DNA from 3 places in the Streptomyces sp. NPDC002092 genome. Region 2 is predicted to be linked to each of the others. Evidence: riboswitches for the same ligand, from Rfam matches in the RefSeq annotation. Region 2 holds a riboswitch; each other region holds the start of a gene.
The links. Region 2 has a riboswitch for cyclic di-AMP ahead of ACWCRD_RS25370 (M23 family metallopeptidase). Riboswitches for the same ligand answer to the same signal wherever they lie in the genome.
Positions count from the first base shown of each region.

Region 1: linked by a shared signal. The riboswitch ahead of ACWCRD_RS38870 (transglycosylase family protein) and the one ahead of ACWCRD_RS25370 (M23 family metallopeptidase) in region 2 are both predicted to bind cyclic di-AMP.
Region 3: linked by a shared signal. The riboswitch ahead of ACWCRD_RS36990 (M23 family metallopeptidase) and the one ahead of ACWCRD_RS25370 (M23 family metallopeptidase) in region 2 are both predicted to bind cyclic di-AMP.

Region 1 covers NZ_JBSFDG010000023.1:102,498-112,812, reverse strand. Annotated here, with positions in the region: gene ACWCRD_RS38895 (glycoside hydrolase domain-containing protein) at 1-621, shown strand, start outside; gene ACWCRD_RS38890 (SurA N-terminal domain-containing protein) at 764-1,408, shown strand; gene ACWCRD_RS38885 (nucleoside triphosphate pyrophosphohydrolase) at 1,509-2,534, shown strand; gene ACWCRD_RS38880 (cytochrome P450 family protein) at 2,499-3,737, opposite strand; gene ACWCRD_RS38875 (transglycosylase family protein) at 3,956-4,936, shown strand; cyclic di-AMP (ydaO/yuaA leader) riboswitch at 5,132-5,294, shown strand; gene ACWCRD_RS38870 (transglycosylase family protein) at 5,299-5,982, shown strand; gene eno (phosphopyruvate hydratase) at 6,217-7,503, shown strand; gene ACWCRD_RS38860 (FtsB family cell division protein) at 7,619-8,095, shown strand; partial or broken gene ACWCRD_RS38855 (DUF501 domain-containing protein) at 8,121-8,570, shown strand; gene ACWCRD_RS38850 (Ppx/GppA phosphatase family protein) at 8,730-9,695, shown strand; gene ACWCRD_RS38845 (DUF3761 domain-containing protein) at 9,714-9,983, opposite strand.
Region 2 covers NZ_JBSFDG010000011.1:91,754-102,068, forward strand. Annotated here, with positions in the region: gene ACWCRD_RS25350 (helix-turn-helix domain-containing protein) at 1-264, shown strand, start outside; gene ACWCRD_RS25355 (DUF6126 family protein) at 261-386, shown strand; gene ACWCRD_RS25360 (tyrosine-protein phosphatase) at 404-1,201, opposite strand; gene ACWCRD_RS25365 (alpha-galactosidase) at 1,372-3,441, shown strand; cyclic di-AMP (ydaO/yuaA leader) riboswitch at 3,749-3,916, shown strand; gene ACWCRD_RS25370 (M23 family metallopeptidase) at 3,921-4,820, shown strand; gene ACWCRD_RS25375 (DUF6250 domain-containing protein) at 5,340-6,053, shown strand; gene ACWCRD_RS25380 (SGNH/GDSL hydrolase family protein) at 6,215-7,000, shown strand; gene ACWCRD_RS25385 (TetR/AcrR family transcriptional regulator) at 7,123-7,743, opposite strand; gene ACWCRD_RS25390 (Glu/Leu/Phe/Val dehydrogenase dimerization domain-containing protein) at 8,067-9,245, opposite strand; gene ACWCRD_RS25395 (MBL fold metallo-hydrolase) at 9,534-10,315, shown strand, end outside.
Region 3 covers NZ_JBSFDG010000020.1:141,891-152,205, reverse strand. Annotated here, with positions in the region: gene ACWCRD_RS37000 (PrsW family intramembrane metalloprotease) at 1-1,074, shown strand, start outside; gene ACWCRD_RS36995 (aldo/keto reductase) at 1,087-2,037, opposite strand; gene ACWCRD_RS36990 (M23 family metallopeptidase) at 2,146-3,171, opposite strand; cyclic di-AMP (ydaO/yuaA leader) riboswitch at 3,184-3,340, opposite strand; gene ACWCRD_RS36985 (PP2C family protein-serine/threonine phosphatase) at 3,505-4,590, opposite strand; tRNA gene ACWCRD_RS36980 (tRNA-Met) at 4,721-4,794, opposite strand; gene ACWCRD_RS36975 (alginate lyase family protein) at 4,895-6,118, opposite strand; gene ACWCRD_RS36970 (dihydrofolate reductase family protein) at 6,337-7,467, opposite strand; gene ACWCRD_RS36965 (MarR family winged helix-turn-helix transcriptional regulator) at 7,534-8,049, shown strand; gene ACWCRD_RS36960 (GTP cyclohydrolase II) at 8,172-8,804, shown strand; gene ACWCRD_RS36955 (NADPH-dependent FMN reductase) at 9,038-9,589, opposite strand; gene ACWCRD_RS36950 (TSCPD domain-containing protein) at 9,789-10,315, shown strand, end outside.

The DNA of each region.
Region 1 (10,315 bases), on a different contig from region 2:
GGCGCCGCGGCCGTCTACGTCGGCGGCAAGAACCGCGGTTGCTCCCAGCCCAACCTGACCGCCTCCTGGGTGAAGTCGGTCAGCACGGTCGGCTGGAAGCTCATCCCGATCTACGTCGGAGCCCAGCCGCCCTGCCAGTCCGGCTCCAGCCCCGAGAAGATCACCGCCACCACGGCCGCCTCCCTCGGCAAGACCGACGCGGACGACGCCGTGGCCAAGGCATCGGCGCTCGGCATGAAGGCCGGCAGCCCGATCTACCTGGACATGGAGTCGTACGACATCACCAACACGTCGTGCAACAACGCCGTGCTCACCTACGTCCGCGCCTTCGACAAGGAACTGCGCGCCAAGGTGTACCGCGCCGGCTACTACGGCTTCACCAGCTCCAGCGCCAAGGCCATCGCGAACGCCACCGACAAGACCGACCTGCCGGGCAACCTCTGGTACGCCCTGTGGGACAAGCAGAACACCACGACCGCGGACTGGCCGTTCGGCTCGACCCAGTACACGGACCACAGCCGCGGTCACCAGTACCTCGTCAACAGCAAGGAGACGCGGAACGGCTACACGATCACCGTGGACCGCGACGCGTGGGACGCCCCGGTGGCCATCACCGGCTGAGCCCCGGCCCCGCGGAGGCGCGGCGGTGCCCGAAGTCCCGGTGAATCGTTGGTCGAATGGGTTGGCCAGAGCCTGGTCACTGCCTACCATCGATCACCGCAAGACTTTGTGCACCGTCGCACAATCTCCTCGGGAGGCTCCCTTGCACCGCCGTCGCACCGCGCTCGTCCTCACCGCCGCGATCGCCGCCGCGGCCCCCGTCCTGACCGCCTGCGGAAGCGATGCGCACCCCGGTGCGGCAGCCGTCGTCGGCGGTCAGCGGATCACCGTGGCGCAGCTGGAGACCAGGGTGAACGAGGTGCGCGCGGCGCAGCGGGCGGCCGTGAAGGACGACGCGCAGTACAAGCAGGCCGTCTCGCAGACCGCGAGCCTCACCCGCGACACCCTGCACGGAATGGTCATCGATCAGGTACTGCACCGCGCCGCCCAGGACGCGGGCGTGAGCGTCACGCCCAAGGAGGTCCAGCAGATGCGCACCGGCCTGGAGCAGCAGGTCGGCGGCTCCAAGGCCCTGCAGACGGCCTGGCTCCAGCAGTACGGGGTCGCCCCGCAGCGCCTGGACGAGAACCTGCGCCTCCAGCTCGAGGCCCAGAAGCTGGCCCAGGCCCTCGGCGCCGACACCAGCAAGCCGGCCTTCTGGAACGCCCTGTCCAAGGCGTCCAAGGAACTCCACGTCGACCTGAACCCGCGCTACGGCACCTGGGACGTCCAGAAGAGCAGCCGCGTCGACGCGAAGACCCCGTGGGTGCGAGAGGTCACGGCGACCGGGACGCAGCAGACGGCGTAACGGTCCTCCATGGCCGCCGTCCCTGTGGACAGCGGCCTTGCGGACCACAGCCCTGTGGACAACTTCCGGAGCTGTCGGCGGTGTGCGTTACGTTCGGATCGTGAACGCAACCAGCTCCGACGCAACCAGCTCCGGACCGTCCCCCGGCCGCATCGTCCTGCTCACCACCAGCCACCGCGTCGCGCCCGGCCTGCTGTCCTGGCCCGCCTGGCAGGCCCTGCACGCCGCCGACCGCGTGCTGTGCTCGGACGGCGCCCACCCGCAGCTGCCGTATCTGCGGGAGGCGGGGATACCGGTCGACGAGGCAGCCCCCGCCGCCGAGGAGCTGGTCGACGGGTGCGCGGGCGGCCGTACGGTCGTCGTGGTCGCGACCGGCGAGGGCGAGCCGGCCCTCACCGACGGCCTGGCCCGCCTCGCCGGCTCCGGACGGACACAGATGCCGGACCTGGAGCTGCTCCCCGCCTCCTACGACCTCCCGGGCGCCCGCCTCCTGGACCTCGTCCAGGTCATGGACCGCATCCGCGCCGAGTGCCCGTGGTCGTCACAGCAGACCCACAAGGGCCTGGCGAAGTACGGCATCGAGGAGGCGTACGAACTCGTCGAGGCGATCGAGGAGGGCGACCGCGAGGAACTGCGCGAGGAACTGGGCGACGTCCTGCTCCAGGTGGTCTTCCACGCCCGGATCGCGGAGGAGGACCCGGACGCCCCCTTCTCCGTCGACGACGTGGCCGCCGGCATCGTCGCCAAGCTCATCCACCGCCACCCGCACGTCTTCGGTGACGAGACCGCCGCCACGCCCGAGGAGGTCAAGGAGCACTGGCTGCGCACCAAGGCGGTCGAGAAGCAGCGCACCTCGGTGACGGAGGGCATACCGCTGGGCCAGCCGGGCCTGGCCCTCGCGGCGAAGCTGGCTTCGCGGGTGCGGACGGCCGGCCTGGAGGTTCCGCTGCCCCAAGCCGAGGGCGTCGGGTACGAGTTGCTCGCGCTGGCGGTGCGCGCCGAGGCGGCGGGCGTGGACCCGGAGGCCGCGCTGCGGGCGGCCGCCCGGGCCTACCGGGACGCGATCAAGGAGACGGAGGGCGGGAGCGGGTCAGGCGGCGGTGAAGCGCACGGGCAGGTCTCGTAGCCCGCGCATGATGAGCCCGCCCCGCCAGCGCAGTTCGGCGGGGTCGGCGGCGAGCTCGAGATCGGGCAGCCGGCGCAGCAGCGTCTCCAGGGCGGTGCGGCCTTCGAGACGGGCCAGGGGGGCGCCCAGACAGTAGTGGATGCCGTGGCCGTATCCGAGGTGCTGGTTGTCCCGGCGGGAGAGATCGAGCGTGTCGGGCTCCGAGAAGCGGGCCGGGTCGCGGTCGGCCGCGGCCAGGACGACCAGGACGGGGTCGCCGGTGGCGATGCGCTGCCCGCCGATGGTCAGCGGCTCGGTGGCGAAGCGCCAGGTGGCGAGTTCCACCGGACCGTCGTAGCGGAGCAGTTCCTCTATACCGGTGTCGAGCAGTGCGCTCTCGCCGCGCTCGATCGACTCCTGGAGCCGCTGCCGCTGCCCGGGACTGCGCAACAGTGCATAGGTCCCGTTGCCGATCAGGTTGATGGTGGTCTCGAAGCCGGCGAAGAGAAGCACGAAGCACATCGCGGCGGCCTCGTTCTCGGTGAGGTGCTCGCCGTGGTCGGAGGCGCGGATGAGGCCCGAGATCAGGTCCTCGCCGAGGTCGCCCCGCTTGCGGTGGATGAGTTCGGCGAGATAGCCGCGGATCTTCTTCACGGAGCGGGCGACGCCGCCGCGCGGGCCTCCGCCGTGCCGGATCATCATCCCCGCCCAGTCGCGGAAGTCGTCCTGGTCCTCGCGCGGCACACCGAGCAGATCGCAGATCGCATAGATGGGGAGGGGGAACGCGAAGTCGTGGATCAGATCGGCCTCGCCGTGCGGCGCGAACCGGTCGATCAGGTCGTCCGTCAACTCCTGCACCCGCGGCGCGAATTCGGCCACCCGCCGGGGGGTGAACGCCTTGGAGACGAGGCGGCGCAGCCGGGTGTGGTCCGGCGGGTCGATATTGAGCAGATGCGTCATGAGATTGGCGCTGCGCTCACCCGGAATACCGGTCCTGCTCTTGCCCTGCGCGTCCTCGGCGTGATGCTCGGGGTTCTTCGAGAGCCGCCCGTCCGCGAGCGCCTGACGTGCGTCGGCATAGCGGGTCACCAGCCAGGCCTCGACCCCGCTGGGAAGTTTCGTCCAGTGGACGGGGGAGTGCTCGCGCAGCCAGGCGTAGGCCGGATACGGGTCACCGGCGAATTCCCAGGTGAAGAGTTCGGGAGCGGTGTTCGGGACGTTCACAGGACGACCGTATCCGGAGCCCGCCGGTGGAGGGGCCGCCGCAGTGAACGGGCCAAAGATGACGCGCGTTCAAGTCTGTGATCTTCACGTGATCTACGCGGCATTAACTTGTGACAAGTGATCGGCACCGGCTACGTTCACGGACCAGCGCGGCGGTATCGAACGCCTGTCGGTGTCATGCGCCGCGCGGTCATTGCTGTCTCGCGAAAGGCCTCCGCATGCTCTCCGGGAACGGTCGACACCGTCGCCCCCGTCAGGCTCCGGCCATCCTCGTCGCGGCCGGAGTGACAGGCTCCGCCATCGCGATCCCGCTCTTCGCCGCGGGCGGCGCCAGCGCTGCCGACGGCACCACGTGGGACAAGGTCGCGCAGTGCGAGACGGGCGGCTCCTGGAGCGAGAACAGCGGCAACGGCTTCTACGGCGGGCTCAAGTTGACCCAGGAGAACTGGGAGAAGTACGGCGGCCTCGACTATGCCCCCAGGGCCGACCTCGCCAGCCGCAACCAGCAGATAGCCGTCGCCGAGAAGCTCCTGGACGACCAGGGCGTCGGCGCCTTCCACACCTGTGGACTGACCTCCGGGCTCACCAAGGACTCGGGCTCGGCCGCCATCGACACCGGCGTGCTGGGCGGTGGTTCCGGTTCGTCCGATTCATCCGGGGCATCCGACTCGACCGGTCTGTCCAACTCCTCGGGCAGCGCTTCCGATGGGTCCTCTTCGTCTGATTCGTCCTCCGGCTCGACCTCCAGCGCCTCCCCTTCGGCCTCCGTGAGTGCGACGGACAACTCCACCGAATCCGGCACATCCGCCTCGCCGTCCACCTCTCCGTCCAAGAAGGCCACGGGCGACCCACAGAGTGCCGACAGCTCGTCGACAGGCAAGGCGAAGGGGGACTACTCGGACAATATCGAGCCCCCGGCGTCCACTTGGACCCTCGTCGACACCGGCACGACCGGCACCGGCCGCCACCGTGGCGCCGGCGCCGATGAGACGGCCGACAAGACCGCCGACAAGACCAAGGCTGACGGCGGCACGCACGACACGTACACCGTCCACGCCGGTGACACCCTCGCCTCCATCGCCGACTCCCTTGGCCTGGACGGCGGGTGGCGTGCGCTCTACGCCGAGAACAAGAACGCCATCGGCACCGACCCGAATCACATCTTCGCCGGTCAGACCCTGAAACTCGGTGCCGAATAGGGCGAAAAACAACGGGAGTTCACGTCACACTTCGCCACCGAATGTCCGGATTGGTGAAAGTGTGGGATGAGTCTCAGAAGCCCTGATCGTCTTTGAAATTCGACGGATCGCGTGTCTACCGTCGTCACCGCTCGTCAACACGAGCCCCGGCTGCCGCAACGCCGAATCCTGCCAGCGGCCGTACGGGAACAGTCGTCGCGTAAAGCGCCGTAGGCAGGAGCGGGGGACCCAAGGTAGGTGCCTGCCCGGGCAGTTGACGGGCGGCTAGGGGTGTAGCCGTGTCTCGTGAGAGCACGGCCGGGCAACTCAACCGGCCCGAACCCGACAGCTCACCTCGCAGGCGTCGGTGAGGGGATCGAACCATGCTGTTTTCCGGTAAGGGCAAGCACCGCCGTCCGTCCAAGGCCACCCGCGCCGCCGCGCTGGCCGGCGTCACCGGTGTCGCCATCGCCGCTCCGCTGATGGCGGCCGGCAACGCCTCCGCCGCCACCGCCTCCGAGTGGGACACGGTCGCCCAGTGCGAGTCCGGCGGCAACTGGGCCATCAACACCGGGAACGGCTACTACGGCGGCCTGCAGTTCTCCGCCTCCACCTGGGCCGCGTACGGCGGCACCGCCTACGCCCCGCAGGCCAACCAGGCCTCCAAGGCGCAGCAGATAGCCGTCGCCGAGAAGGTCCTCGCCGCGCAGGGCAAGGGCGCCTGGCCGGTCTGCGGCACGGGCCTGTCCGGTGCCGCCTACAACGGCAGCGCTCCGTCCACCAACCGCTCCAGCGACTCGCAGGCCGCCTCCCGCTCCGCCGAGCGCCCGGCCGCGAAGACCGAGAGCACGAAGACCCAGAAGAGCACGAAGACCGTCACCACCCCGACCGGCAAGAAGGTCAAGAAGGGCGACGGCGAGTACAAGGTCGTCAAGGGCGACACCCTCAGCTCGATCGCCGAGAAGCACGGCGTCAAGGGCGGCTGGCAGAAGCTGTTCAAGCTGAACAAGGACATCGTCGAGGACGCCAACCTCATCTACCCCGGCCAGCAGCTGCACCTGAAGTGATGCAGGGCTAGGGTCACCCCCGTCCCCCACGGCTCCCCGCTCCGGTGCGTGTTCCCCCGTACGCACCGGAGCGGGGTTCTTTTTTGCACCCCCTCTTTGTTCCGTTCGGAAACAATTTACTCTCGGTTCTGCCCAAGAGGTGGTCGGCAGCGTGGCCGATCGGCCTCAGGCGGTTAGGCTCATCCCGCAGAGCCACCGCGCTACTGCCGTAGCCGTGTCACATCCAAGAAGGAGATGCTCGTGCCGTCCATCGACGTCGTCGTAGCCCGGGAAATCCTGGACTCCCGAGGCAACCCCACGGTCGAGGTCGAGGTCGGCCTCGACGACGGCAGCACGGGTCGTGCCGCCGTTCCGTCCGGCGCCTCCACGGGCGCCTTCGAGGCCATCGAGCTCCGCGACGGTGACCCCAACCGCTACCAGGGCAAGGGTGTCGAGAAGGCCGTCCTCGCCGTCATCGAGCAGATCGGCCCGGAGCTGGTCGGCTACGACGCCACCGAGCAGCGCCTGATCGACCAGGCCATGTTCGACCTGGACGCCACCGACAACAAGGGCTCCCTCGGCGCCAACGCCATCCTCGGCGTCTCCCTCGCCGTCGCGCACGCCGCCTCCGAGGCCAGCGACCTCCCGCTCTTCCGCTACCTGGGCGGCCCGAACGCGCACCTGCTGCCGGTGCCGATGATGAACATCCTGAACGGCGGCTCGCACGCCGACTCCAACGTGGACATCCAGGAGTTCATGATCGCCCCGATCGGCGCGGAGTCCTTCTCCGAGGCCCTGCGCTGGGGCGCCGAGGTCTACCACACCCTCAAGAAGGTGCTGAAGACCAAGGGCCTGTCCACCGGCCTCGGCGACGAGGGCGGCTTCGCCCCGAACCTGGAGTCCAACCGCGCCGCGCTCGACCTCATCATCGAGGCCATCAAGCAGGCCGGCTACGTCCCCGGCGAGCAGATCGCGCTCGCGCTCGACGTCGCCGCGTCCGAGTTCTACAAGGACGGCACGTACGAGTTCGAGGGCAAGTCCCGCTCGGCCGCCGAGATGACCGAGTACTACGAGGAGCTCGTGGCGGCCTACCCGCTCGTCTCCATCGAGGACCCGCTGTTCGAGGACGACTGGGCCGGCTGGAAGGTCATCACCGACAAGCTGGGCGACAAGGTCCAGATCGTCGGCGACGACCTGTTCGTCACCAACCCGGAGCGCCTGGCCCGCGGCATCGAGGAGGGCACCGCCAACGCCCTGCTCGTCAAGGTGAACCAGATCGGCTCGCTGACCGAGACCCTGGACGCCGTCGAGATGGCCCAGCGCAACGGCTTCAAGTGCATGATGTCCCACCGCTCCGGCGAGACCGAGGACGTCACCATCGCCGACCTCGCCGTCGCGGTGAACTGCGGCCAGATCAAGACCGGCGCCCCGGCCCGCTCGGACCGCGTCGCCAAGTACAACCAGCTGCTGCGCATCGAGGAGATCCTCGACGACGCGGCGGAGTACGCGGGCCGCAGCGCGTTCCCGCGCTTCAAGGGCTGACCAGCTCCAGGGGCTGACCCTTACGGGGTCAAGCCTTAGCCAGTCGTACGTACGTCCCCGTACCGGTCCCGTACCGTGTGCGGGGACGTACGCACGTGTGACGGGAGGCGGGGACATGGCCGTGAAGGACCGGGACCGGTTCTCCACCGCGACCAGGATCAGGCTGCTCGGCGAGCAGACGGCGGCCCGGGTCTACCGCTCCCAGACCAAGCGGCAGGCCCGCCGGTCGCGGCTGACCGGCCGGGCGGCGCTGCTCGCCCTGGTGCTGTGCTCGATGGTGGTGGCGCTGGCGTACCCCATAAGGCAGTACGTCTCCCAGCGCTCCCAGATCGCCGATCTCCAGCGGCAGAGGGAGCAGGCCAGGGCGCGGGTCGAGCAGCTGCGCGACCTGAAGGCGCGCTGGCAGGACGACGAGTACGCCGAGCAGCAGATCCGGCTGCGGCTGCACTATGTGCTGCCCGGGGAGACCAGTTACGTCGTGATCGACCCGAGCACGGCCAAGCAGTCGCGCTTCGAGCAGGGCGCGGGCCACCGCCCCTGGTACACGAACGTCTGGGACGGGGTCGACAAGTCCGACGCCTCCGCCCAGTGAACCGACAGAGGAATTCAGCACAGGCATGGATACGCCCCCGCCGCCCACCCCGCGCACCGAGCCCACCGACGCCGATGTCGAGGCCTTCAAGCAGCAGCTCGGGCGGCCGCCGCGCGGGCTGCGCGCCATCGCGCACCGCTGCCCCTGCGGCCGGCCGGACGTCGTGGAGACGGCCCCCCGCCTGCCGGACGGCACGCCCTTCCCGACGACGTACTACCTGACGTGCCCCCGCGCCGCATCGGCGATCGGCACGCTGGAGGCGAACGGCGTCATGAAGGAGATGACGGAGCGGCTCCGGACGGACCCGGAGCTGGCCGCCGCCTACCGCGCCGCGCACGAGGACTACATCGCGCGCCGTGACGCCATCGAGGTCCTGGAGGGCTTCCCGAGCGCGGGCGGCATGCCCGACCGGGTGAAGTGCCTGCACGTACTGGTGGGCCACTCGCTGGCCGCGGGCCCGGGCGTCAACCCGCTGGGCGACGAGGCGATCGCGATGCTGCCGGAGTGGTGGCTCAAGGGGCCGTGCGTGCAGCCGCTTCAGGCCCCCGACCCGGCGGACGAGCTCCCCGGCGAGGCGCAGGGCGAGAGCACCGACCCCACCGCGATCCGCAGCGGCTTCTTCGCGTCCAAGCCGATGGTTCCCGAGGGCTTCAGCCGGGTCGCCGCCGTCGACTGCGGTACGAACTCCATCCGCCTCCTCGTCGCGGACGTCAACCCCGCCACCGGTGAACTGCTGGAGCTCGACCGGCGCATGACGATCGTGCGGCTCGGTCAGGACGTGGACCGGACCGGGCGGCTGGCCCCCGAGGCGCTGGAGCGGACGTTCGCGGCCTGCCGGGAGTATGCGGAGGTGATCCGTGACCTGGGCGCCGCCAAGGTGCGGTTCGTGGCCACGTCGGCCTCCCGGGATGCCTCCAACCGCGACGAGTTCGTACGGGGCGTCGTGGACATCCTGGGTGTCGAGCCCGAGGTCATCTCAGGCGAGCAGGAGGCCGAGTTCTCCTTCACCGGGGCGACCAAGGAACTGAAGGGGCGTGACGACCTCGACCGCCCCTATCTGGTGGTCGACATCGGCGGCGGCTCGACCGAGTTCGTCGTGGGCGACGACCGGGTGCGCGCGGCGCGCTCCGTCGACGTCGGGTGCGTGCGGATGACCGAGCGGCATCTCGTCCGGGCCGGCGCCGTCACCGACCCGCCCGGCGAGGAGCAGATCGCGGCCATGCGGGCCGACATCGAGCGGGCCCTCGACCTCGCCGAGGAGACGGTCCCGCTGCGCGAGGCGCGCACGCTGGTCGGCCTCGCCGGGTCGGTGACGACCGTGTCGGCGATCGCTCAGGAACTGCCCGAGTACGACTCGGAGCGCATCCACCACTCCCGGATCTCCCTCGCCGAGGTCCGCGAGATCACCGAGTGGCTGCTGCACTCGACCCATGCCGAGCGCGCGGCCGTCCCCTCCATGCACCCCGGGCGGGTCGACGTGATCGCCGCGGGCGCCCTCGTACTGCTGTCGATCATGGAGCGGATCGGCGCCGAGGAGGTCGTGGTCAGCGAGCACGACATCCTCGACGGGATCGCCTTCAAGGTGGCGGAAGGCGTCTGACGATCCGGCTGCCGCGGACTACTTGAACCAGTACCGGACGCCGTGGTGGTGCGAACAGGTGCCCTGCGAGTGGCGCGAGTAGGACAGGGTGGCGTCCTTGCACTTCGCCGTCTCGTACTTGTCCCTCGGATGCTGGTGGTGGGTCCAGCCGCACACGCCGGTGGTGTGGCTGACGCAGTGGTGGGCCGTGTTGGTGGCCGGCAGCGTGGCCGCGGAAGCGGTCGGTGCGCTGATGAGGACGCCGGCGAGGGCGACGGTGATCGCCGAGGCAGCAAGACGTGCGCGCATAGGAGTTCCTCCCCCTTGTGGTGCGTTGCAGCGGGAGCTTATAGCGGTGTGAAGGACTCGTGGTCTCTGTTGGAGAAGTCATGGAGACGGCTTTCCGCCCCCGCCTGTCGGGCCGTGGCGTAGGTCTCGATTGTTACCGATGGGTAGCTCTCGGACGAGCAGGTCGGATAGCGTATGAGCGTGTTCAGGGGGCCTTTCGGGGCCCCTTGGCGACACGCCGCCAGGAAAGTTCGTGAAGTTCTTCACAAGGAATTCCGCCCCGTGGAAGCACGAAAAGGGCCCGGTTGGGCCTTCCGGGGGCCCAACAGGCCCTTGAACGTGTTCAGAAGGGG
Region 2 (10,315 bases):
GTACCGCACGGCTCGCAGGGCGACATCGTACGGGTGCACCCCGGCGAGGAGTGGCTGTACGTCCTCAAGGGGCGGCTGCGGCTGCGCCTCGGGGACACCACGCACCTGCTCGCTCCCGGCGACAGCGCGCACTTCGACTCGCTGACCCCGCACCGGCTCGCCGCCCAGGATCCCGACGGCGTGGAGCTCCTGTTCGTCCACACCCTGCTGCAGAGCCCGACGGCCACGCTGTGCCTGGGCCCGATCACCGGAGAGATGCCATGAGCAACAGCAACATGGAGGAGAAGTTCCCCCGCGCCCTGTGGGTGCGCCTGATCATCTACATCGCGGTGGGGCACCTCTTCGCGGCCTTCATCTACCTGCTGTTCGAAGTGGGGGCGAAATAGCGGAACGGCCCACGTGATCAGTCGAGCAGCCGCTCGCGCAGCAGTCCGCGGAGCTCCGGGGTGAGCCCGAGGCCCTGCTCCAGATAGGTGTCGACGTCGCCCCACGTCCCCTCGATCGTCTCGAAGGCCGCCGCCAGATACTCGGCGCGCGCCTCGAACAGGGGGCTGAGCAGCTCCATCACCTCGGGGGAGTAGGCCGCGGCGGAGTTGCTGCTGCGGTGCACCTTGTAGCGGCGGTGCTTGGCGTTCGACTCCAGGTAGTCCGCGACGATCGCCTCACGCTCGACGCCCAGCGCGAGCAGTGTCACGGCTATCGACAGGCCCGCACGGTCCTTGCCCGCCGCGCAGTGCATCAGGGTGGGCACACTGTCCTCGGCGAGTGAACGCAGCACGCGTGCGTGCTCGGCGGTGCGCTCCTTGATGATCGTGCGGTAGGAGACGATCATGCGGTTCGCCGCCTTGCCGTCGCCGAGGAGCTCGCGCAGCTGCTCGATCTCGCCCTCCCTGACCATCTTCCAGAACCCGGCGCCGTCCGCCGGGTCCGTCAGGGGGAGGTTCACATTGCGCACTCCCGGAAGCTCGACGTCCGGGCCCTCCAGCTTCTGGTCCGCCGCATTGCGGAAGTCGAAGATCGTGTGCAGTCCCAGGGAGGACAGGAACTCGGCGTCCTCCTCGGTCGCGTGCGCGAGGTGGCCGCTGCGGAACAGCACCCCGTAGCGCACCCGCCGTCCGTCCACGGTCCGAAGTCCTCCCACATCACGGAAGTTGCGGACTCCGGCCAGCTCGGGTTCGGTCGACGGGATCTGCTGCGTCACGGGGGCTCCTCCCAGTCCGCCCGACCGGCGCGGCTCGTCGTCGGGCGCTCTCCCGACGATACGACATGGATTCCTGAGGCAATGAGTTGTCCACAGGCGTTGCGACCAGGCCTCACGTGCCTTGATGATGTTGCCGATTGGTCGCACCTGTTCGAATGTGTGAGGGCTTGATGCTGGAGATCGCAGACAACGGCCGTACATGGCTCCTCTCGGGGCCGGCCAGCAGTTACGCCGTCCACCTCACCGAGGACGACGAACTGCTGCACCTGCACTGGGGCCCCCGGATCGCGCTCGCCGACGCCGAGGCGCTCGCCGTCCGCCCGCTGCCCGACTACCGGCCCTTCGAGTCCCCGCTCGACGGGCGCGAGGAGTACCCGGTCGAGGGCGGCCCCCGGTTCGTCCGGCCCGCCCTGTCCGTGCGCGGCGACGAACGGCGCGGCACCGAGTGGCGCTTCGAGCAGTACGAGACGGAGGGCGATCACCTCCGGCTGGGCTTCCGGGACGGTGGGCTCGCGATCACGCTGCACTACCGGATGCGGCACGACGTCGTGGAACGCTGGGTGACCCTCGACAACGAGGGGCCCGCCCTGGAACTGCTGCGGGCCGACTCCGCGACCTGGACGCTGCCCGATCGCCAGGAGTGGCGGCTGTCCCAACTGCACGGCCGCTGGGCCGCCGAGTCCCGGCTGACCGCCTCGCCTCTCACCTACGGTGAGAAGATCATCGGCAGCCGCCGCGGCCACACCGGACACCAGCACCTGCCCTGGGTCGCCCTCGACACCGACGCCACCGAGGAACACGGCGAGGTCTACGGCTGCGCTCTGGGCTGGTCGGGTTCCTGGCGGATCGCGGTGGCGCAACTCCCGGACGCGCGCGTGCAGATCACCGGCGGCCCCGGCTACGACGACTCCGGGCTGCTGCGCCTGGAACCGGGGGAGTCGTACACCACCCCTGTCTTCGCCGGTCTCTGGAGCGACGGCGGCTTCGGCGGCGCGAGCCGCGCCTGGCACGCCTATCAGCGCGCATACGTCATCCCGGACGCCGACCAGGACCGGCCGGTGCTGTTCAACTCCTGGGAGGCCACCGAGTTCGACATCTCCGAGGAGCAGCAGGGCGCCCTCGCGCGGCGGGCCGCGGCGATCGGCGTCGAGCTGTTCGTGGTCGACGACGGCTGGTTCGGCAAGCGCACCAGCGACCGCGCCGGACTCGGCGACTGGACGGTCAACCGGGACCGCTTCCCGAACGGCCTCAAACCCCTCGCGGACTACGTGCACGCCCTCGGCATGCAGTTCGGCATCTGGGTCGAGCCCGAGATGGTCAACCCGGACAGCGACCTCTACCGTGCCCACCCCGACTGGGTGCAGTTCCAACCGGGACGAAAGCGGACGGAGTTCCGCAACCAGCTCGTATTGAACCTGGCCCGGGAAGACGTCCAGGAATACCTCTGGGAGCAGCTCGACGCACTCCTCTCCAGCGCCCCGGTCGACTATGTGAAGTGGGACTTCAACCGCTGCTTCACCGACGCGGGCTGGCCCGGGGAGCCCTACCCGCAGCGCCTCTGGGTCGATCATGTCCGTGCTCTGTACGCCCTGCTGGACCGGCTGCGGGCGGCCCACCCGAATGTCGCCTTCGAGTCCTGCTCGGGCGGCGGCGGCCGCATCGACCTCGGGATCATGAGCCGTACGGACCAGGTGTGGACCTCCGATAACACCGACCCGCTCGACCGGCTCGCCATCCAGCACGGCTTCAGCCAGATCCATCCAGCGCGGGTGATGGCCGCCTGGGTCACCGACAGCCCGAACACCCAGCTCAACGGCCGGGTCAGCTCGCTGCGCTTCCGGTTCGTGAGCTCCATGGCCGGCGTGCTCGGGGTCGGCGGCGACCTCACCCGGTGGACCGAGGAGGAGCTCGCCGAGGCCGGTGAATGGGTGGCCCTCTACAAGGAGATCCGGCCGCTGGTGCAGCACGGCGACCTCTACCGGCTGCGGCCGCCGCGGGGTGGGCTGAGTGCGGTGCAGTACGTGCGCGGGGACGAGGCGGTCGTCCTGGCCTGGCTCCAGGCGCAGAGCCATGGCGAGCCCGTACCGGCGCTGCGACTGCGGGGCCTCGACTCGACAGCCTCGTATGAATGCCCTGAAACAGGCGAAATCCACAGTGGTGCCGTATTGCTGCATCACGGACTGCGTACCGGATTGCGCGGTGACCTCGACGCGGCAGTTTTCCGTCTGCGGCGCATCTGAGCCTTCTGTCCGGATTGGCGCTTCTTCTGCCTCTTCATTCCAACTCGCTCCCGAATAGGGGATCCTGGAGCAGGGGCACGTGAGGAGCGTCATATCCGTGACGGTGCGTGGCGCGTCATGTCCACGTAATTCAGGTGCTTTACAAGGACGTTTGACGGAGACGATCACCCGGGAATTCACGCAGGGTCACCGGGTTTTCTCTCAAGGGATCAATAGAAATGCATTCTCGGGGAACCGGCACTTGTTCCTTTGCGTCCTGGTCGCTTACGTTCGCCACCAATCCGGACGGACGCCCAATCCTGCCGCCGCCCGGTGCCCGCAGAACTCACCCGTGAACGGCAGGAGCGGGGGACCCACAGGTACAACTGCCTGTTCCGGTCTCCGGAACGGCTAGGGGTAAAGCCGCGTCGCATGCGCGGCCGGGCATCTCCAGCCCGAACCCGACAGCTCACCTCGCAGGCGCCGGAGAGGAATTCGTCATGCCCGCGAAGGGTAAGCACCGCCGTCCGAAGCCCCAGCGCTTCACTCGCTCCATCGCCGTCGCCGGAACCGGTGGCGCCGCACTCGCTCTCCCGCTCATCGGGGCCACCGGCGCCCATGCCGCCACCACTCAGTCCGCTTCCCAGACGGTTTCGAATAAGGCCGTCCAGTCCCTTCCGGTCGCCGAGAAGAAGGCGGCCCACAAGAGCGTCGCCGGCAATGCGGGCGTGCGGACCTATTCGGTGCGGACCGGCGACTACCTCTCGAAGATCGCCGACGAGCAGCATGTCGCCGGCGGCTGGCACAGGCTCTACTCGGACAACCGCCGGGCCGTCGGCGACGACCCGTCGCTGATCCACCCGGGCCTGAAGCTGACGATCGGCCGGAAGGCCGCGAAGGACACCACCGCGTCGTCGCCCTCGTCCGCCTCGAAGACGTCCTCGTCGGCGGCCAAGGCGACTGCCACCAAGGCCTCCGAGTCCGCCCCGACCGGCTTCACCCTCCCGGTGATCGGCGGCACCATCGGCACCGGGTACCACGTGGCCGGCAGCATGTGGTCCAGCGGTTACCACACCGGCGTCGACTTCGTCGTCCCGACCGGCACCTCCATCAAGTCAGTCGGCGCGGGCACCGTCGTCTCCGCGGGCTGGGGCGGCGCCTACGGCAACCAGGTCGTCGTCAGGCTCGCCGACGGCTACTACGCCCAGTACGGCCATATGTCCCAGATCTCCGTCTCCGCCGGCCAGACCGTGGCCGAGGGCCAGCAGCTCGGCCTCTCCGGCGCGACCGGCAATGTGACCGGCCCGCACCTGCACTTCGAGATCCGCACCACGCCCGACTACGGCTCCGACGTGGACCCGGTCGCCTACCTCCGCTCGAAGGGCGTCGGCGTCGGCTGACCCCCTCGGAACCACCTGCCTGACACGCCGCCGAAGGCCGGACCCCGATCCCCGGGTCCGGCCTTCGGTGTGTCCGGCTGTGTGCACGTTCGCCGTGTTGCGTTCTTGTGGCGGGGACTGCATGGGTGTCGACAGTCGGGGGAGGGGCGGGGCACAGTGATCTCCGGAGCGATGAAAGCGCTTTCCCCACCCTTGCCTTCCGAGGCCTACGGAGGTTCCCGTGCCCGGCGTCGATCGACGCACCGTCAGGCCGATGTGATCTCGTGAACCTGTGCACCAACGACAGCGCGTACGGCTCTGCCGATTCAACGGAGCTCACGCCGACGACATTGCCGCCGTGGTCGGTGAACTGGTCGGCTTGCGCACCGATTTCGTCGACACCACTGACTGACTGTCCGCGGCGGACAGGGACTTCGACGGCACCCTCCACCCCAGTGTCCAGGGCCCCCGCAAAGTGGCCGGCCACCTGCTCACCCTTCTCGGACCCACCCCTCACCCCACACCAAGGAGCCGCCTCCCGTGACGAGCACCCGTAGAGCATTCGGAGCGCTGGCCGCCGGCGCCGCCCTGGCCGCCCTCGCCCCCGCAACCGCCGCCAGTGCCTCGCCCCGCGGCCGCCTCATGGCCTGCGACGACTTCCGCCACGGCCTCGGCAAGTGGGTCGTCGAACTGGAGCAGGGCGGCACCGTCACCGCCTCCCGAGGGGTGCTGGATGTCGACGTACCCGCCGGGGCCACGGTCTGGTTCAGACAGCGACTCGAAGGGTCGTACGTCATCGAGTACACGGCGACGCCCGTCTCGGAAGGCGGCGCGAACGACCGCGTGTCCGACCTCAACAACTTCTGGAACGCCACCGACGTCCGCTCTCCGGACGACCTCTTCGCCACCCACCGCGGCGGGGCACTGGCCGAGTACGACCACCTCAAGACGTATTACGTGGGCTACGGCGCCAACACGAACACCACGACCCGGCTGCGCCGTTATGTCGGGGAACCCGGTGTCCGTCCGCTGATCTACGACTACACGGAGCCGCTCCTGGTCGCGAACGAACCCAACCGCGTCCGTATCGTCTCCGACGGCTCGACGGTCCGCTGGTGGAACAACGGGCGGCTCGTCTTCGACTACATGGACCAGCAGCCGTACACAAGGGGGCACTTCGCCTTCCGGACCACATGGAGCCATTTCCGGATCGCCGACTTCAGGGTCCGGCGGCTCGCCCCACAATATCGCTGACGCCTCAACATCCCTGGTCGGAGGGTTATTCCAGGCTTGGCGAACACTTTAGAAGTGGCTTATCTCACCGCGCGTCAACCCCTTCCTACGGTCGCGTAGGTCACATTCGAAGGTGAATCATGGTCGATGTGGCAGACGATTCGAAGAGTGACAGCAGATCAGTGATCGGGTCGTACGTTGCGGTGGGGGACAGCTTCACCGAGGGCGTCGGCGACCCCGGCCCCGACGGGGCGTTCGTCGGCTGGGCCGACCGGTTCGCGGTACTTCTCGCGGACCGGCGACCCGAGGGCGACTTCAGGTACACGAACCTCGCCGTGCGCGGCAAACTGCTCGACCAGATCGTGGAGGACCAGGTACCGCAGGCCGTCGAACTGGCGCCGGACCTGGTCTCCTTCTGTGCGGGCGGCAACGACATCATCCGTCCCGGCACCGACCCCGACGAGGTCGCCGAGCGCTTCGAGCGGGCGGTGGCCAAGCTCACCGAAGTCGCCGGCACGGTCATGGTGACCACCGGCTTCGACACCCGTGGCGTTCCCGTGCTCAAGCACCTGCGCGGCAAGATCGCCACCTACAACGGACATGTCCGGGCCATCGCCGACCGGTACGGCTGTCCCGTCCTGGACCTGTGGTCCCTGAAGACCGTCCAGGACCGCAGGGCGTGGGACGGCGACCGCCTCCACCTCTCACCCGACGGGCACACGCGCGTGGCGCTGCGCGCCGGGCAGGTCCTCGGTCTCGAGGTGCCGGCCGACCCCGATCAGCCCTGGCCACCGCTCCCGCCGCGCGGCACCCTCGAGGTGCGACGGGACGACGTGCACTGGGCGCGCGAGTACCTGGTGCCGTGGATCGGCCGCCGGCTGCGCGGCGAGTCGTCCGGGGACCACGTCACGGCGAAGGGCGCGCTGTCGCCGGACGACATCAAGATGCGGATCGCTTCGGTGGCCTGAGGGCTGCCTGATGGTCGCCTGAAACCGTGCTGGGCGGGGCGCTCGTGATGGCTTGGGAGCGGCCTCGCTGCGGCGGGCGGTGAAGCGGCCCGGTGGCACGAGCCCCCGCCCGGTGCGGGGGCTCAGTGCTCCGAAGCCGTCAACGCCGCCCGCTCCAGCCCCAGTTCGCGGGCCAGCGCCTCGTCGACCCACTCCTGCGCCCGCGCCCGCGACACCGCACCGGCGTACGAGGTCAGCTGCACGGCGAGCCCGTCCAGCAGGGCGGTCAGGCGCAGGGCCGCGCCGTGCGGGTCCGGGCAGCTGAACTCGCCCGCGGCCACGCCCTCCGCGATGACCTCGGTGATCGCGGCCTTCCACTGCTTGTCGAGGTCACGTGTGACCTGCTGCAGCGCGGGCTCGCGCAGCGCCGCCGCCCAGCCCTCGATCCACAGCCGCCAGCCCTTGGCCTGGCCCGTCGGCGCGTACCAGCGCACCGCCGACCGCAGTCGCCGCAGCGCCGTCGTACGGCGGCCGAGAAGCTTGCGCAGATGGGCGAGGTCGTCCTCGGCCGCGAAGGTGAACGCGGCGGCGACCAGCTTCTCCTTGGTGGAGAAGTGGTACAGCACCAGCGCGTTGCTCACGCCGAGCGCCGAGGCCACGTCGGCGATCCTGACCGCCGCCACACCCCGCGCCTCGATCTGCCCGATGGCGGCCCGCAGCAACTCCTCGCGCCGCTCGGCCACACTCAACCGCACTCTCGCCACGCGGTCACCCTATTCCGTCGCCGCTGGTGACGCCGGGGCGAGGTCGGCAGTTGGCGGGTTCGAGAGGGTGCGCGGTGTCGGCCGTGCTCCTGCCCTGCTCGTCACTGGTGCGGCGCCCGCCCGCGGTCTCGTCCTGTCGGCTTCCGCGCGGGCGAGCATCTGTTCGGTCAGGGGGCGCATCGAGCGGCGGGTGTGGGCGGACACCTCGTTTGGCGCGGGTGAGGTCGGCAGTTGGCGGGTTCGAGGGGGTGCGCGGTGCGGCCGTACACCTGCTTGTGTTCTCCCGGCGGCCGGGATGTCCGGTACACGTGTCCGGACCGTCGTCACCGGTACCAGCCGAAGCGTTCCGCGATCACCGGCAGCCGGTCCGCGACGATGGCGTGGGCGGCGGCCCGCGGGCTCGTCCCGTCGGCTTCCGCGCGGGCGAGCATCTGTTCGGTCAGGGCGCGCATCGAGCGGCGGATGTGGGCGAACGCCTCCTGAGCGTCCGGGCCGATGTCGCCGAACAGGGTCCACCACCACCAGGCGTTCGTCCCGGAGTTGACGACCACGTCCGGCAGCACGGTCACCCCGCGCGCGGCCAGCAGCTCCTCCGCCTCGGGCAGTACGGGCATGTTGGCCGCCTCGACGATCCAACGGGCGGTGATCCGCTCCTGGTCGGTGGTGTCGATCGCGTAGGAGACCGCCGCCGGCACGAGCACCTCCGCCTCTGCCGACAGCCAGGCGTCGCCGGGCAGTTCACGGTCGCCGGGGCGCAGGGCCGCACGGTCCACGGTGCCGTACGCGTCCCGCGCGGCGAGCAGCGCCTCGACGTCGAGGCCCGCCGGGTTGGCGATGGTGCCCTTGATGTCGGCGACGGCGACGACGGTGAGCCCGGCGCGCGCGAGGAAACGCGCGGTCGCCCCACCCATCGTGCCCAGCCCCTGCACGGCCACGCGGGTTCCGGCGTACGCCACCTTGGCCCGGTCGAGAGCCGCGAGCGCCGACTCGGCGACCCCGCACCCGCCGACCAGCTCGTCAAGTCCCATGCCGTCCACCTCGATCGCGAACGCGTCCGCGAGCCGCCGCCGCGCCTCCACCTCGTCGTCGAGCAGGGGATACACGGCCTGGATCGACGACACCAGCCCCGCCTCGGCCGCCGCCCGGTCCACGAGCTCCTGGCTGAGACCGAGGTCCTCCCCGGTGGTCCAGAAGCTTTCGACGTACGGCTTCATGGCGCGCAGATAGCGCACCAGGAGCGCGTACGCCCCCGGGTCCTGAGGGTCGCAGTCGATGCCGCCCTTGGCGCCCCCCAGCGGGACGTACCGGCCTTCGGGGTTGTAGTGCAGCGCCTCCTTCATGGTCATCCCGCGCGCGAGCCCGGCGACCTCGTCCAGGCCGCAGCCCGCGCGCATGCGCAGTCCGCCGCTGGAGACACCGCGCACCAACCGGTCGACGACCAGGAAGCCCTGGCGGCCGGTGAGGTGGTCGGTCCAGGTGACCGACATCAGGGGGGCGGGCATGCGAGCTCCTCGCGGCTGGTGATCAAGGGGGCGACAGAGTGTCGAAGGCCCCGTTTACTGAATCGACAGTCAGTATCGAAACCGGGGGCACACCCTGTCAACGGGCGGATCGATCACCTCGGCGCCGGCAGGGCGGCGGGAATGGACGCCGACGGTCCGCCGTTCACCGATCGGTAGGCAATCTTTGGGCTTTCCTTGGAATGAGCCCGCAGCGACCCGGACGACCCAGGTGTTGTCGGAGGAGCCGACCATAATGGAATGCCTCATCGACTCCAGCTGGAGGTACCCGTGTCCGGTTTCCGTCCCCTGAGTTCCGGGCTCCGCGCGCTGCAGCCCGCGGGCTTCGGCGCGGACCCGAGCGGTGAGCGCCTCGCGCGCATCCGCAGATCACCGCACTTCAAGGACGGCGTCTTCCAGAATCCGGGAGGCACCGCACGGACCCGGCCCTCCGGCTCCGCGCTGGACTTCGCGAAGGTCTTCTTCGACAAGGACGAGCGCCCCAGGCGGGCCCCCAAGGGCACGATCCCGGTGCACCCCACGACGCTCGCCGACATCGCGAAGCCGCCCGCGACCGGACTGCGGCTGACCTGGATGGGCCACTCCAGTGTGCTCGCCGAGATCGACGGACAGCGGGTGCTCTTCGACCCCGTGTGGGGCGAGCGCTGCTCCCCGTTCTCCTTCGTCGGTCCCAAGCGCCTGCACCCGGCACCGCTGCCGATCGCCGCGCTCGGTCCGGTCGACGTCGTCGTCATCTCGCACGACCACTACGACCACCTGGACCTGCCCACCATCAAGGCGCTGGCCGGCACGGACACGCTGTTCGCCGTCCCCCTCGGCGTCGGCTCCCACCTCGAGCACTGGGGCGTCTCCGCCGACCGGCTGCGCGAGCTGGACTGGCACGAGGCGACCAAGGTCGGCGGTCTCACCCTGACCGCCACCCCCGCCCGCCACTTCTGCGGCCGCGGCCTGCGCAACACCCAGCACACCCTGTGGGCCTCCTGGTCCGTCGCCGGGGACGAGCACCGGATCTTCCACAGCGGCGACACCGGCTACTTCGAGGGCTTCAAGGA
Region 3 (10,315 bases), on a different contig from region 2:
CTGGACCGCGTCGCCCCCGGCCCCTGGCGCAATCTGCTGTTCGCCTTCGCCTGGGGGGCCTGTGCGGCCGCGCTGATAGCGATCGTCGCCAACAGCTTCGCCACGAAGTGGATAGCGACGGCGACCGCCGACCCGTCCAGCGCGGACACCCTCGGCGCGACCGTCATAGCGCCCATAGTCGAGGAGTCCTCCAAGGCGGCGGCCGTCCTGCTCGTGTTCCTGTTCCGCAGACGGGACTTCACCGGGATCGTCGACGGGGTGGTGATAGCCGGGGTCACCGCCACCGGCTTCGCGTTCACCGAGAACATCCTCTACCTGGGCACCGCCTTCGGCACCGACCGGCTCAACGGCGGCCACGGCATCGCCTCCGTCACCGCGGCGACGTTCTTCGTGCGCATCATCATGTCCCCGTTCGCGCACCCGCTGTTCACCGTCCTCACCGGCATCGGCTTCGGCGTCGCCGCGCTCTCCGCGGAACGCCAGCACCTGCGGCGCGTCCTCGTCCCGCTCTGCGGCCTGCTGCTCGCGATGAGCATGCACGCGATCTGGAACGGCTCCTCGAACTTCGGCGAGTACGGCTTCTTCGCGGTGTACGCGGCCTTCATGGTGCCCGCGTTCGGCCTGCTGACCTGGCTGGTGATCTGGACCCGCCAGCGCGAACTGCGCACCGTGCGCGAGGAACTGCCCGCCTACGCCGTCGCGGGCTGGCTCACCCCCGCCGAGCCCTACGCCCTCGGTTCGATGCGGGCCCGCCGGCTGGCCCGCGAACACGCCGCCCAGCACCTCGGCAAGCCCGCCGCACGCGAGGTCGCCCGGTACGAGGCGTACGCGACCTCCCTGGCCTTCCTGCGGCACCGGGGGCGCCGTGGCCGCGCCGGCGCCGACTTCGTCGTCAGGGAACGGGAGTTGCTGCACGAGCTGTGGCGCCGCCGCGAGGTGGCGCGCCCGGCGCTGGACCACGCGGCGCGGATGACGGCGCCCCCGGTGCCGGTGGCGCCGCCGCCCTGGCCGGTGTACGGGGCGTACGGGTACCCGGCGGTGCCGAATCCCGCGTACAACCCGTACCGGTCGTAGGACCCGAGGGGGTCAGGCCGACGCCTCCGTCAGGCGGGCGACCTCGGCCTCGGTGAGCGTCAGTTCGCCCACCGCCAGCAGCGCCGGGAGCTGCTCGACCGTCCGCGCGGACGCGATCGGGGCGGCGACCGTCGGCTGGGCGGCGAGCCAGGCCAGGGCGACCGTGGCGACCGGGGCGTCATGGGCCTGGGCGATCTCGTCGAGGGCGGTCAGGACCCGCTGCCCGCGCTCGGACTCCAGGTGCTTGGCCGCGCCGCCCGCGCGCGGGCTGTCGACCTTCGCGCCCGGGCGGTACTTGCCGGTGAGGAAGCCGGAGGCGAGGGAGAAGTAGGGGACGGCCGCGAGGCCGTAGCGTGCCGCCACGTCCTGCAGCTCGCCCTCGTACGTGTCGCGCGAGACCAAGTTGTAGTGCGGCTGCAGGGCCACGTACTTGGCCAGGCCCTCGCGGTCGGAGAACTCCAGGGAGGCGCGCAGCCGGTCGGCGGAGATGTTGGACGCGGCGATGTGCCGGACCTTGCCCGCCTTCACCAGCTCGTCGAGCGCGCCGATGATCTCCTCGACCGGCACCTCGGGCTTGTCGAAGTGGGTGTAGTAGACGTCGATGTGGTCGGTGTCGAGGCGGCGCAGCGAGGCCTCGGCGGCGGCCTTGATGTTGGCGGCGGACAGGCCCTGGAAGTCGGGGTGCTGGCTGACCTTGGTCGCGATGACCACGTCGTCGCGGTTCCCGCGCGCCTTCACCCACTTGCCGATGATCGTCTCGGACTCGCCGCCCTGGTTGCCGTCGACCCAGGCCGAGTAGGAGTCGGCGGTGTCGACGAAGTTGCCGCCGGCGGCCGCATAGGCGTCGAGCACGGCGAAGGAGGTGGGCTCGTCGGCGGTCCAGCCGAAGACGTTGCCGCCCAGGGAGAGCGGGAAGACCTCGAGGCCGGAGGAGCCGAGCTTGCGCAGAGAAGGAGAAGTCATGGTCTACGTCAACGCCCGCCCCGGGGGCCGGTCTTCCGCGGCGGGCGCAAAAATCCCGTAAACAAGCGGACTACGGCACTCCGGGTACGGACGGAGAGCGTACGGGTGTCAGGGGTTGAGGCCCTTGCTGCGCAGCCACGGCATCGGGTCGATGCCGGTGGCCTGGCCGCCGGGGTGAACCTCGAGGTGGCAGTGCGGGCCGGTCACGTTGCCGGTGGCGCCGACGCGGCCGATGACGTCACCCGTGCTGACCTTCTGGCCGACGCTGACGCTGATCGACGACTGGTGGCAGAACCAGAGCTCCGTACCGTCGTCGAGGGTGAGGATCGTGCGGTAGCCGTACGCGCCCGCCCAGCCGGCCTGCGTGATGGTGCCGGAGTGGATGGCCTTGATGAGCGTGCCCGTGGGGGCGGCGAAGTCGAGGCCCGTGTGGTAGCCGGAGGACCACATGGAGCCGGCCTGACCGAAGGTGCCGGTGATCGTGTAGGAGACGACCGGCAGCGTGTACTGCTTGGCCAGCTCCGCGAGCTTCGCGTCCTCGGCTGCCTGCTTGGCCGCCGCCTCCGCCTTCTCCTTCGCGGCGGCGGCCTTGGCCGCGGCGTCCTGCTCGGCCTTGGCCGCGGCGTCGTCGATCTGCTTCGCGAGGGCCGCCTCGCCGGCCGCCTGGCTCTTGCTGTCGATCTGGACCTGCTGCGACGCGGCCTGCGCCATGATCCGGTCGCGCAGCGCCTCACCGGCACCCCTGGCGCCCTGTGCGGTGCCGACGGAGGTGGTGGCGACATCGCTGAGCGCGGTCGCGGAGCCCTTGGGGGCGTCGGAGCCGCCGCCGAACACATGGCTCACGGAGGCGAGATCGGGCATGGAGATCGACACCGGCGGCTTGCCGGTGTTGGCGCTGGCCATGCCGCCCGCGCCGACGGCGGCTATGACGCCGACGCCCAGGACCGTGGAGCTGCGGGCGAGTCCCCCGCCGCGCTGCTTGGCGACGCGGTGCCGGCCGCGGATGGGGGCGATGGAGTCCTCGGTGGGATTCCACTCCTCCCAGGGGCCCTCGTCGGTGCGTCGGCCGGCGAATCCGAAGGGTTCGGTGCTTGGCACGAACGGGGCTTGTGGGGCAGGCGGGTTGGACGCCACGTGGGCGTGCTCCTTTCCTTCCTTCTCGCCTACCGGGTTAGCTGACGGGTTCGGAGCAGGAAGGTCTCCTACGCGCGTATACCTGCCGTGCTGCCACGGCGGTGTCGGCGCGATTCACCCCAGGGTGGTGGTTCCCCGGTTCCCTTGCGGGATTCGGCGCGTGCGCACGGAGCCGCCTCTTGTGACGGCTGGGACGACCGCGCTGCGTTATCGAACGTTAATAGACCCGGGGTGTCGTTTCCAAGGTGTTCCGCTTGATCATTAACCTTTCTGACCTGGACAGACGGCGCATGAACGGTGAAAAACGGGCGAGTTGACCGCGCCTCAGGAACCTCAGGGCCGTCGTACGGCGAGCAGCGCCATGTCGTCCGCCATGGCCTCGCCGGCGTATCTGCGCACCTCCCGCGCGAGGGTGACGAGCAGCGCGGCGGGCTCGTGGAAGACCCGGCCGGCAAGCCGGTCCGCGGGTTCGAAGAACCGCCCCTTCTCGTCCCGCGCCTCGGACAGCCCGTCGGTGTACAGCAGCAGCGTGGCCCCGCTGCCGAACGCGATCTCCTCCGCTCGGTCGGGCCGGCTCCCGAAGTCGGCCATGCCGAGCGGCAGCGCGGGCTCGCGGGCGTGCAGGGTGTGCACCGTGCCGTCGGGGCACAGCAGCAGCGGGGGCGGGTGGCCGCGGGTGACGATACGGACGACGCCCTCGCCGTGCGGGAGTTCGGCGAGCACGGCGGTGGTGAACCCCTCGAACAACTCGATGCCCTCGCGCCGCGCCGCCTCGCGCGCCAGCGCCCGGTCCAGCCGCTGCGCGACCGCCTCCAGCGTGGCCTCCTGCTCGGCGGCCTCCCGGAACGCCCCGATGACGACGGCCACGGCGGCCACCGCCCCCATCCCCTTTCCGCGCACGTCACCCACGACCAGCCGTACGCCGTGCGGGCTGTCCTGCACGGCGTACAGGTCGCCGCCGATGGACGCGTCCGCCTGCGCGGCCTCGTACCGTGCCGCGATCGCGAACCCTCCGATCTGCTCGGCGGGTTCGGGCAGCACCGCGCGCTGGGCGGCCTCGGCGATCTCGCGCTGCGAGGCGAGCTCCTCGCGGCTGCGGCGGACGAGGAGGTTGATGAGGACGGCCAGGACGGAGACCGTCGCGATGGTGGCCAGCTCGGTGATCGCCTCCACCTGGAGGAGGATGCCCACCTGGGCGTGGATCGCGGTGACGACGAGGACGGTCGCGAGGCCGGTGAGGACCGTGCCGCGGCGTGAGTAGAGCGGGGCGGCGACCAGGGGCGCGGCGGTGAAGAGGGGGCCGGCCGTGAACCGCGACGGGGTGAGGTAGTCGTAGAAGGTCCCGCCGACGATCAGCAGCGCCGGGAGCAGCCGCACGAAGGTGCGTGCGTATGAGATCGGCCCCTCCTGCTCCACCACTCCAGGTTTCCCGGTGCGGCGGCGCGGGGCGAGCCGGATGGTCCGACCGGGGGAGCACACTCAGGCCCCCGACCGGGGGAAACACTCAGGGCCGGAGTCCAGTGACTGGACTCCGGCCCTGAGCCTTGAGTAGCGGGGACAGGATTTGAACCTGCGACCTCTGGGTTATGAGCCCAGCGAGCTACCGAGCTGCTCCACCCCGCGTCGTTGTGTAACCAGCATACGCCATCCGCGGGGCTGTCTGCGCCAGGGTTTGTCTCCGCTCCCGTTCACCTGCGTTTTTCGGGGGTCCGCAGGGCCTCCGTCAGGCGGCCGGGTTGTCCGCGTGGGTGAGGGTCTCCCAGGAGACGAAGAGGTCGTCGGTGCCGGCCGGGCGGGTCTGCTCGACCAGCTTGTGGGCGGCCGGGACGGGGGTGCCGAGCCGGTTCTCCAGGTGGTTGAGGGCGACCTCCAGGTCGGGGCCCATGTTCCCGACGACCCTGCCGCCGCACAGCCACCGCGGAGGCTTGGCCCCCATCTCGTAGCGGGCGTGGAAGTCGAGGGCCGCCTTCAGCCGGTCCTTGACGTCGCCGTACAGGTCGACACCCTGGTGCCAGGCGGTCTCGGCGATGTGCGCGGTGGCGGCGAGGGAGTAGCCGACGTGCTTGAAGTTGCGGCAGGTCTCCTGCGCGATGCCGTCCTCGAACTTCGTCTCCTTGAACCAGTACGTCTCCAGCTTCTGCACGGTGTTGGCGTCGGAGCCGGCCGGGGTGAGCGGGATCTTGCCGTCCTTGCGCAGATAGAAGTAGTCGGGCACCAGGCCGCGGAAGCGTTTGACGGCGGTGTCGAAGGTCTTGTGGTCGTCGGTGAAGACGGCGATCCCGATGGCGGCGTCGGTCATCGCGAGGTCCCAGTTGCCGTTGTAGTCGGGAAGGTCCCTGGTGACCTCGGGGAGGTAGGCGGTGCGCAGCATGGCCGTGAACCGCCGTACGCGGTCGGCGGGCCAGCCGGCGCCCGGTGCGTACCGGATGATCTCCGCGGCCCGCGCCCAGGTCGACCCGGCCCAGGAGGACTGCAGCTGGGCGTCCTGCGCCGTGTGCCGCTTCAGCTGCGCCGACCAGGCGTCCATGATCTCCCGGGCCTTGAGGGCGTGCTGCCGCTCGCCGGTGACGCTGTACAGGAGCGCCTGCGTGTAGGCGGCGATGGCGTCCTGCCGCTCCTCAAGACAGCCCTTCGCGCCCTTGCCGCCCCAGGGGCAGTTGACGACCGCGGTCGGCTGGGCCGTGTACTTGTACGACCCGTACTTGCTGTCCCGCATGTCGAGGAACGCCTGCAGCCAGGGCTGCTTGCCCGCGATGACGTTCTTGCGTACGACGTCCAGCTGGGCCTGGCTGACGAGGACACCGGGGTGGGTGAACGGTGCGCCCGGGGGCAGCGCCCTCGCCATGGTGCGGGTGCCGGGGTCGGTGCCGCAGGAGGCGACGAGCGCCGTCAGCAGGAGGACGAGGAGAACTGCCGCCGCACGTCTGGGAACTGACCTCACTGGCACTACCTCCGCGATCGCCTCCGGCCGGTACGGTCAGGGTCGCCCTTCCGGAGGTCGGGCGCAGGATCTGTTGGGCCGATCGGCCGGTGCGGGGGGTTGTGCGCGGGCGGTGCTGGGGGCTGCCGCCCCGAGCACCGCCGCTGTCGGCCTGAACGGCCTCGTCCTCAAACGCCGGACAGGCTGAAAGGTGCGGTACGGCGCTGAAGCATCCCCCGACACAGTCACCGCAACAAATGTTCGTTCGGCGCCTTCGCCCGCCCGGCAAACTCCTCCAGTACGACCACCTCGACCCCCCGCCCCGCCAGCAGCCCGCTCCCGTCCGCCCCTGTCACGAAGGTGTCCGGCTCGCGCCAGGCCGTGACCACCCGGCGTACCCCCGCGTCGAGGATCAGCCGTGCGCAGGGCTTGGGGCGGGAGGCGCGGTGGGCGCAGGGTTCCAGGCTGCTGTAGACCGTTGCCGACGCCAGCCTCGGGTCGGCCGGGTCCAGCTTGGCGAGGGCCGCCTCCTCGGCGTGGACGACCGGGTCGTCGCCCTCGCGGGAGTGGCCGCGGGCGAGTTCCGTGCCGTCGGCGGCGACGATCACCGCGCCGACGCTGAAGGCCGTGCCCGAGGGCGGGCACAGCGCCGCGAGGTCGCAGGCGAGGGCCAGCCAGCGGCGGTCGGCGGCGGTGGGGAGCGGGCCGGTGCCGGGGGCCGTGGGCTCGTAGCGCATGAGGACGACGTCCTCGATCCGGCGGGTTTCCGTCAGGCGCAGGCGTCCGGGCTGGTAGGCGCCGGGGCCGAAGAGGCGGGGGGCGTCCGGGTCGCCCACGAAGAGGGGGGCCAGGACGAGCTGGAGTTCGTCGGCGAGGCCCTGCTGGAGGAGCTGGGTGTGGATCGTGCCGCCGCCCTCGACCATCAGGCGCCGCACGCCGCGTACCTCGTGCAGATGCTCCAGGAGGCGGCGCCAGTCGAGGTCGGGGCCGAGCGGTACGACGTCGGCGGCGAGGCCCAGGGCGCGGGCGCGCTCGGCGCCCTTGTCGGTCGTGCAGACGAGCTTCTCGCCGCCCGTGTGCCAGAAATTGGCGTCCGGATCCAGGTCGCCGGAGCCGCTGACGGTGACCTTGAGGGGGTACTCGGGCTGTCCGGCGGCCATGCGGGCGGCACGGCGCTCGGGCGAGTTGACCAGCAGGCGCGGGTTGTCGGCGCGGATCGTGCCGGCGCCGATGAGGATCGCGTCCACGGAGGCTCGGACCTCGTCCACGCGGTCGAAGTCCGCCGGGCTGGAGAGCAGCAGGCGCTCGGGGCCGGTGTCGTCGAGGTAGCCGTCGAGGGAGACGGCGGCGGACAGCAGGACGTACGGGAACGGCATCGGACGCGCTCACTCTCGGCGGCGGACAGTCTTGGTTAAAGTTTGAAACAAACCTACACTGGACGTATGACGACTCGCTGGCTCACGGAGAAGGAGCAGCGCGCCTGGCGCGCGTACATCGCGGCGACGCACCTCCTGGAGGACGCCATCGACCGGCAGCTCCAGCAGGACGCCGGCATGCCGCATCTGTACTACTCCATCCTGGCCAACCTCTCCGAGGCGCCGGACGGCAGGCTGCGCATGACCGATCTCGCCGAGCGGGCGAAGATCACACGCAGCCGGCTGACGTATGCCGTCACCCGGCTGGAGAAGGACGGTCTGATCCGGCGCGAGGACTGCCAGTGGGACAAGCGCAGCAGCTTCGCCCTGCTCACCGACGAGGGGATGGCCGTGCTGGAGCGGACGGCGCCCGGACATGTGGAGACCGTGCGTTCGCTGCTCTTCGACCAGCTGACCCCGCAGCAGGTGGAGCAGCTGGAGGAGATCTTCTCGGGAGTGGTGCAGGCACTGGAGCGGGAGGAGGAGCGCCCCACCTCGGAAGAGGTCCCCTGGCGCCGCCGCTCCTCCGGTCCGTGTTCCTGAGGCGGCCGGAAATCTGAACCGTCCCGAAAAGCTGTTGCTTCAAATTTAAAGCATGGGGTAGGGTTCCGGACCATGCAGCTGCTTCAAAACTGAAGCAGATATGGACGACCCCGGAGACCCGCATGCCCGACTTCCCCGCCGCCACCCCGCGCTCCCGCGTCCGGGTGCCGCTGCGCTTCCAGGACGGCTACAGCGTCGACGCCGAACTGGTCACCTTCCACGGCCTGACCGACGGCCAGGAGCACGTCGCCGTCGTCCTGGGCGACCCGGCTCCCGGTACAACGCCCCTGGTCCGCCTGCATTCCGAGTGCCTGACCGGTGACGTGTTCGGCTCGGCCCGCTGCGACTGCGGTCCGCAGCTGCGCGAGGCGGTCGAGCGGATCGCGGACCGCGGCGGCGTACTGCTCTACCTGCGCCAGGAGGGCCGCGGCATCGGCCTCTACAACAAGCTGGACGCCTACGCCCTCCAGGACCAGGGCCTCGACACCTACGAGGCGAACGCGGCCCTGGGGCTGCCCGAGGACGACCGTGACTACACGGCGGCCGCGCAGATGCTGGAAGCCCTGGGCATCGGCAGCCTGGACCTGCTGTCCAACAACCCCGACAAGGCCGGTCAGCTCCGCGATCTGGGCATCGACGTCCAGGACCGCGTCCCCACGGGCGTCTTCACCACCGCCCACAATGTCCGCTACCTGCGCGCGAAGGTCCTCCAGACCCAGCACACGCTGCCGCTGGCGGAGCTGAGCGCGGGCTGATCCGGGCCGGCTCGGGCCGATGACCGCGGGGTGCCGGGCAGCCGCCGTTCACCACACGCACGGCAGCAGTACGTCGATCACCGTCGGCCCGCCGACCGGGCTGGACACCTCCACGGTCCCGTCCAGCGCGGCGCCCAGCGGCGGGACGGACGCTTTTGGGGCCTAGGAGGTACCCCCAGGGGCGGCGCGGGTGGGCGCAGGCACACCCCGCAGCGCCGGACCGCGCTCGCGCCTCACGCAGTCGTGGCCGCCCGGGCAGCCAACAGCCGTAGTACCTCCGCAAGTCGGCGGCGCACCTCCGGATCGTCTACGACCCCGTCCACGCCGACCGTCTCGCGCCGCACCGGGACCTTCACGCAGGCCGCCTCCACGATGTCGGCGCCGGTGTAGCCGAGCACCGTCCGCAGCGTGGCCTCCGCGCCCTGGCCGCGCCCCGGTGCGGCCGCGTTGACCCAGGCCACCGGCTTGTCGCAGATCTCGGTGCCGCCGACCGTCCAGTCGAGCAGGTTCTTGAACGCTCCCGGCAGGGTCCCCGCGTACTCCGGAGCACAGACCAGCACCCCGGCCGCCCCCTCGATCGCCGCCCGCAGCCCGGCCACGGCCTCCGGCAGCGGATCCACGTCGTCATCCGGGTTGAAGTGCGGAAGGCCCGCCAGACCGTCGTAGAACACGGCCTCCACCGGCACCGACGGCGCCACGGCCCGCGCGGTGCGCAACACGGCCTCGTTGGTGGAGCCGACCCGCAGACTCCCGGACAGCAAAAGGATCACCGGCAACGTGGACATCGGCCCAACTTACTGCGTACCGGCCCCCTTTCCGGCGCGCCACAGCCACTCGTCCGCCCTGCCGCCCCTATCTTCGACCCCAACATGTTGTGGCAGAAGGCGAGTTGGTGCCCACAGATTGTGTACAAGGGTGCACTGTGCCGGAATTGGGCCACGGATGTCCCAGGCAGCCGCAGATCGACGACGAGTGAGGGCGTTCATGACTGAGCGATTCGGGGACGGTACGACACGGGCGGCCGGCGAGACCCGGGCGGTGGCGCGGACCGCCGTACCGCGCCCCGCCAGGCGGATGCGGTCGACGACCCGGTCGTTCAGCGTCGGCGAGGGCAAGGGATACCTGACCGTCGCGCACGCCCCCGATGGCCGCGTCACCGGGGTGATGGTCCGCATGGCCAAGCAGGGCTCCACGCTCGCGGGCATGATGGACGCCTTCTCCTCGACCGTCACCCGGGGCCTCCAGCACGGCGTCCCGCTCGAAATCCTCGTCGCGGACTACGTCGGGACGCGCTTCGAGCCCTCCGGCCTCACCAACGACCCGGACATCAAGCAGGCCGGCTCCGTCATCGACTACGTCGGCCGCCGCCTCGCCCTCGACCACCTGCCCTACGAGACCCGGGCCGGCCTCGGCATCCTCACCGCCGCGGAACGCGCCGCGAAACAGACCCTCGACGGTGTCGGCGAGGCCGTCTGGACCGATCTCGTGGGCCTGTCCATGTCCGCACCAGT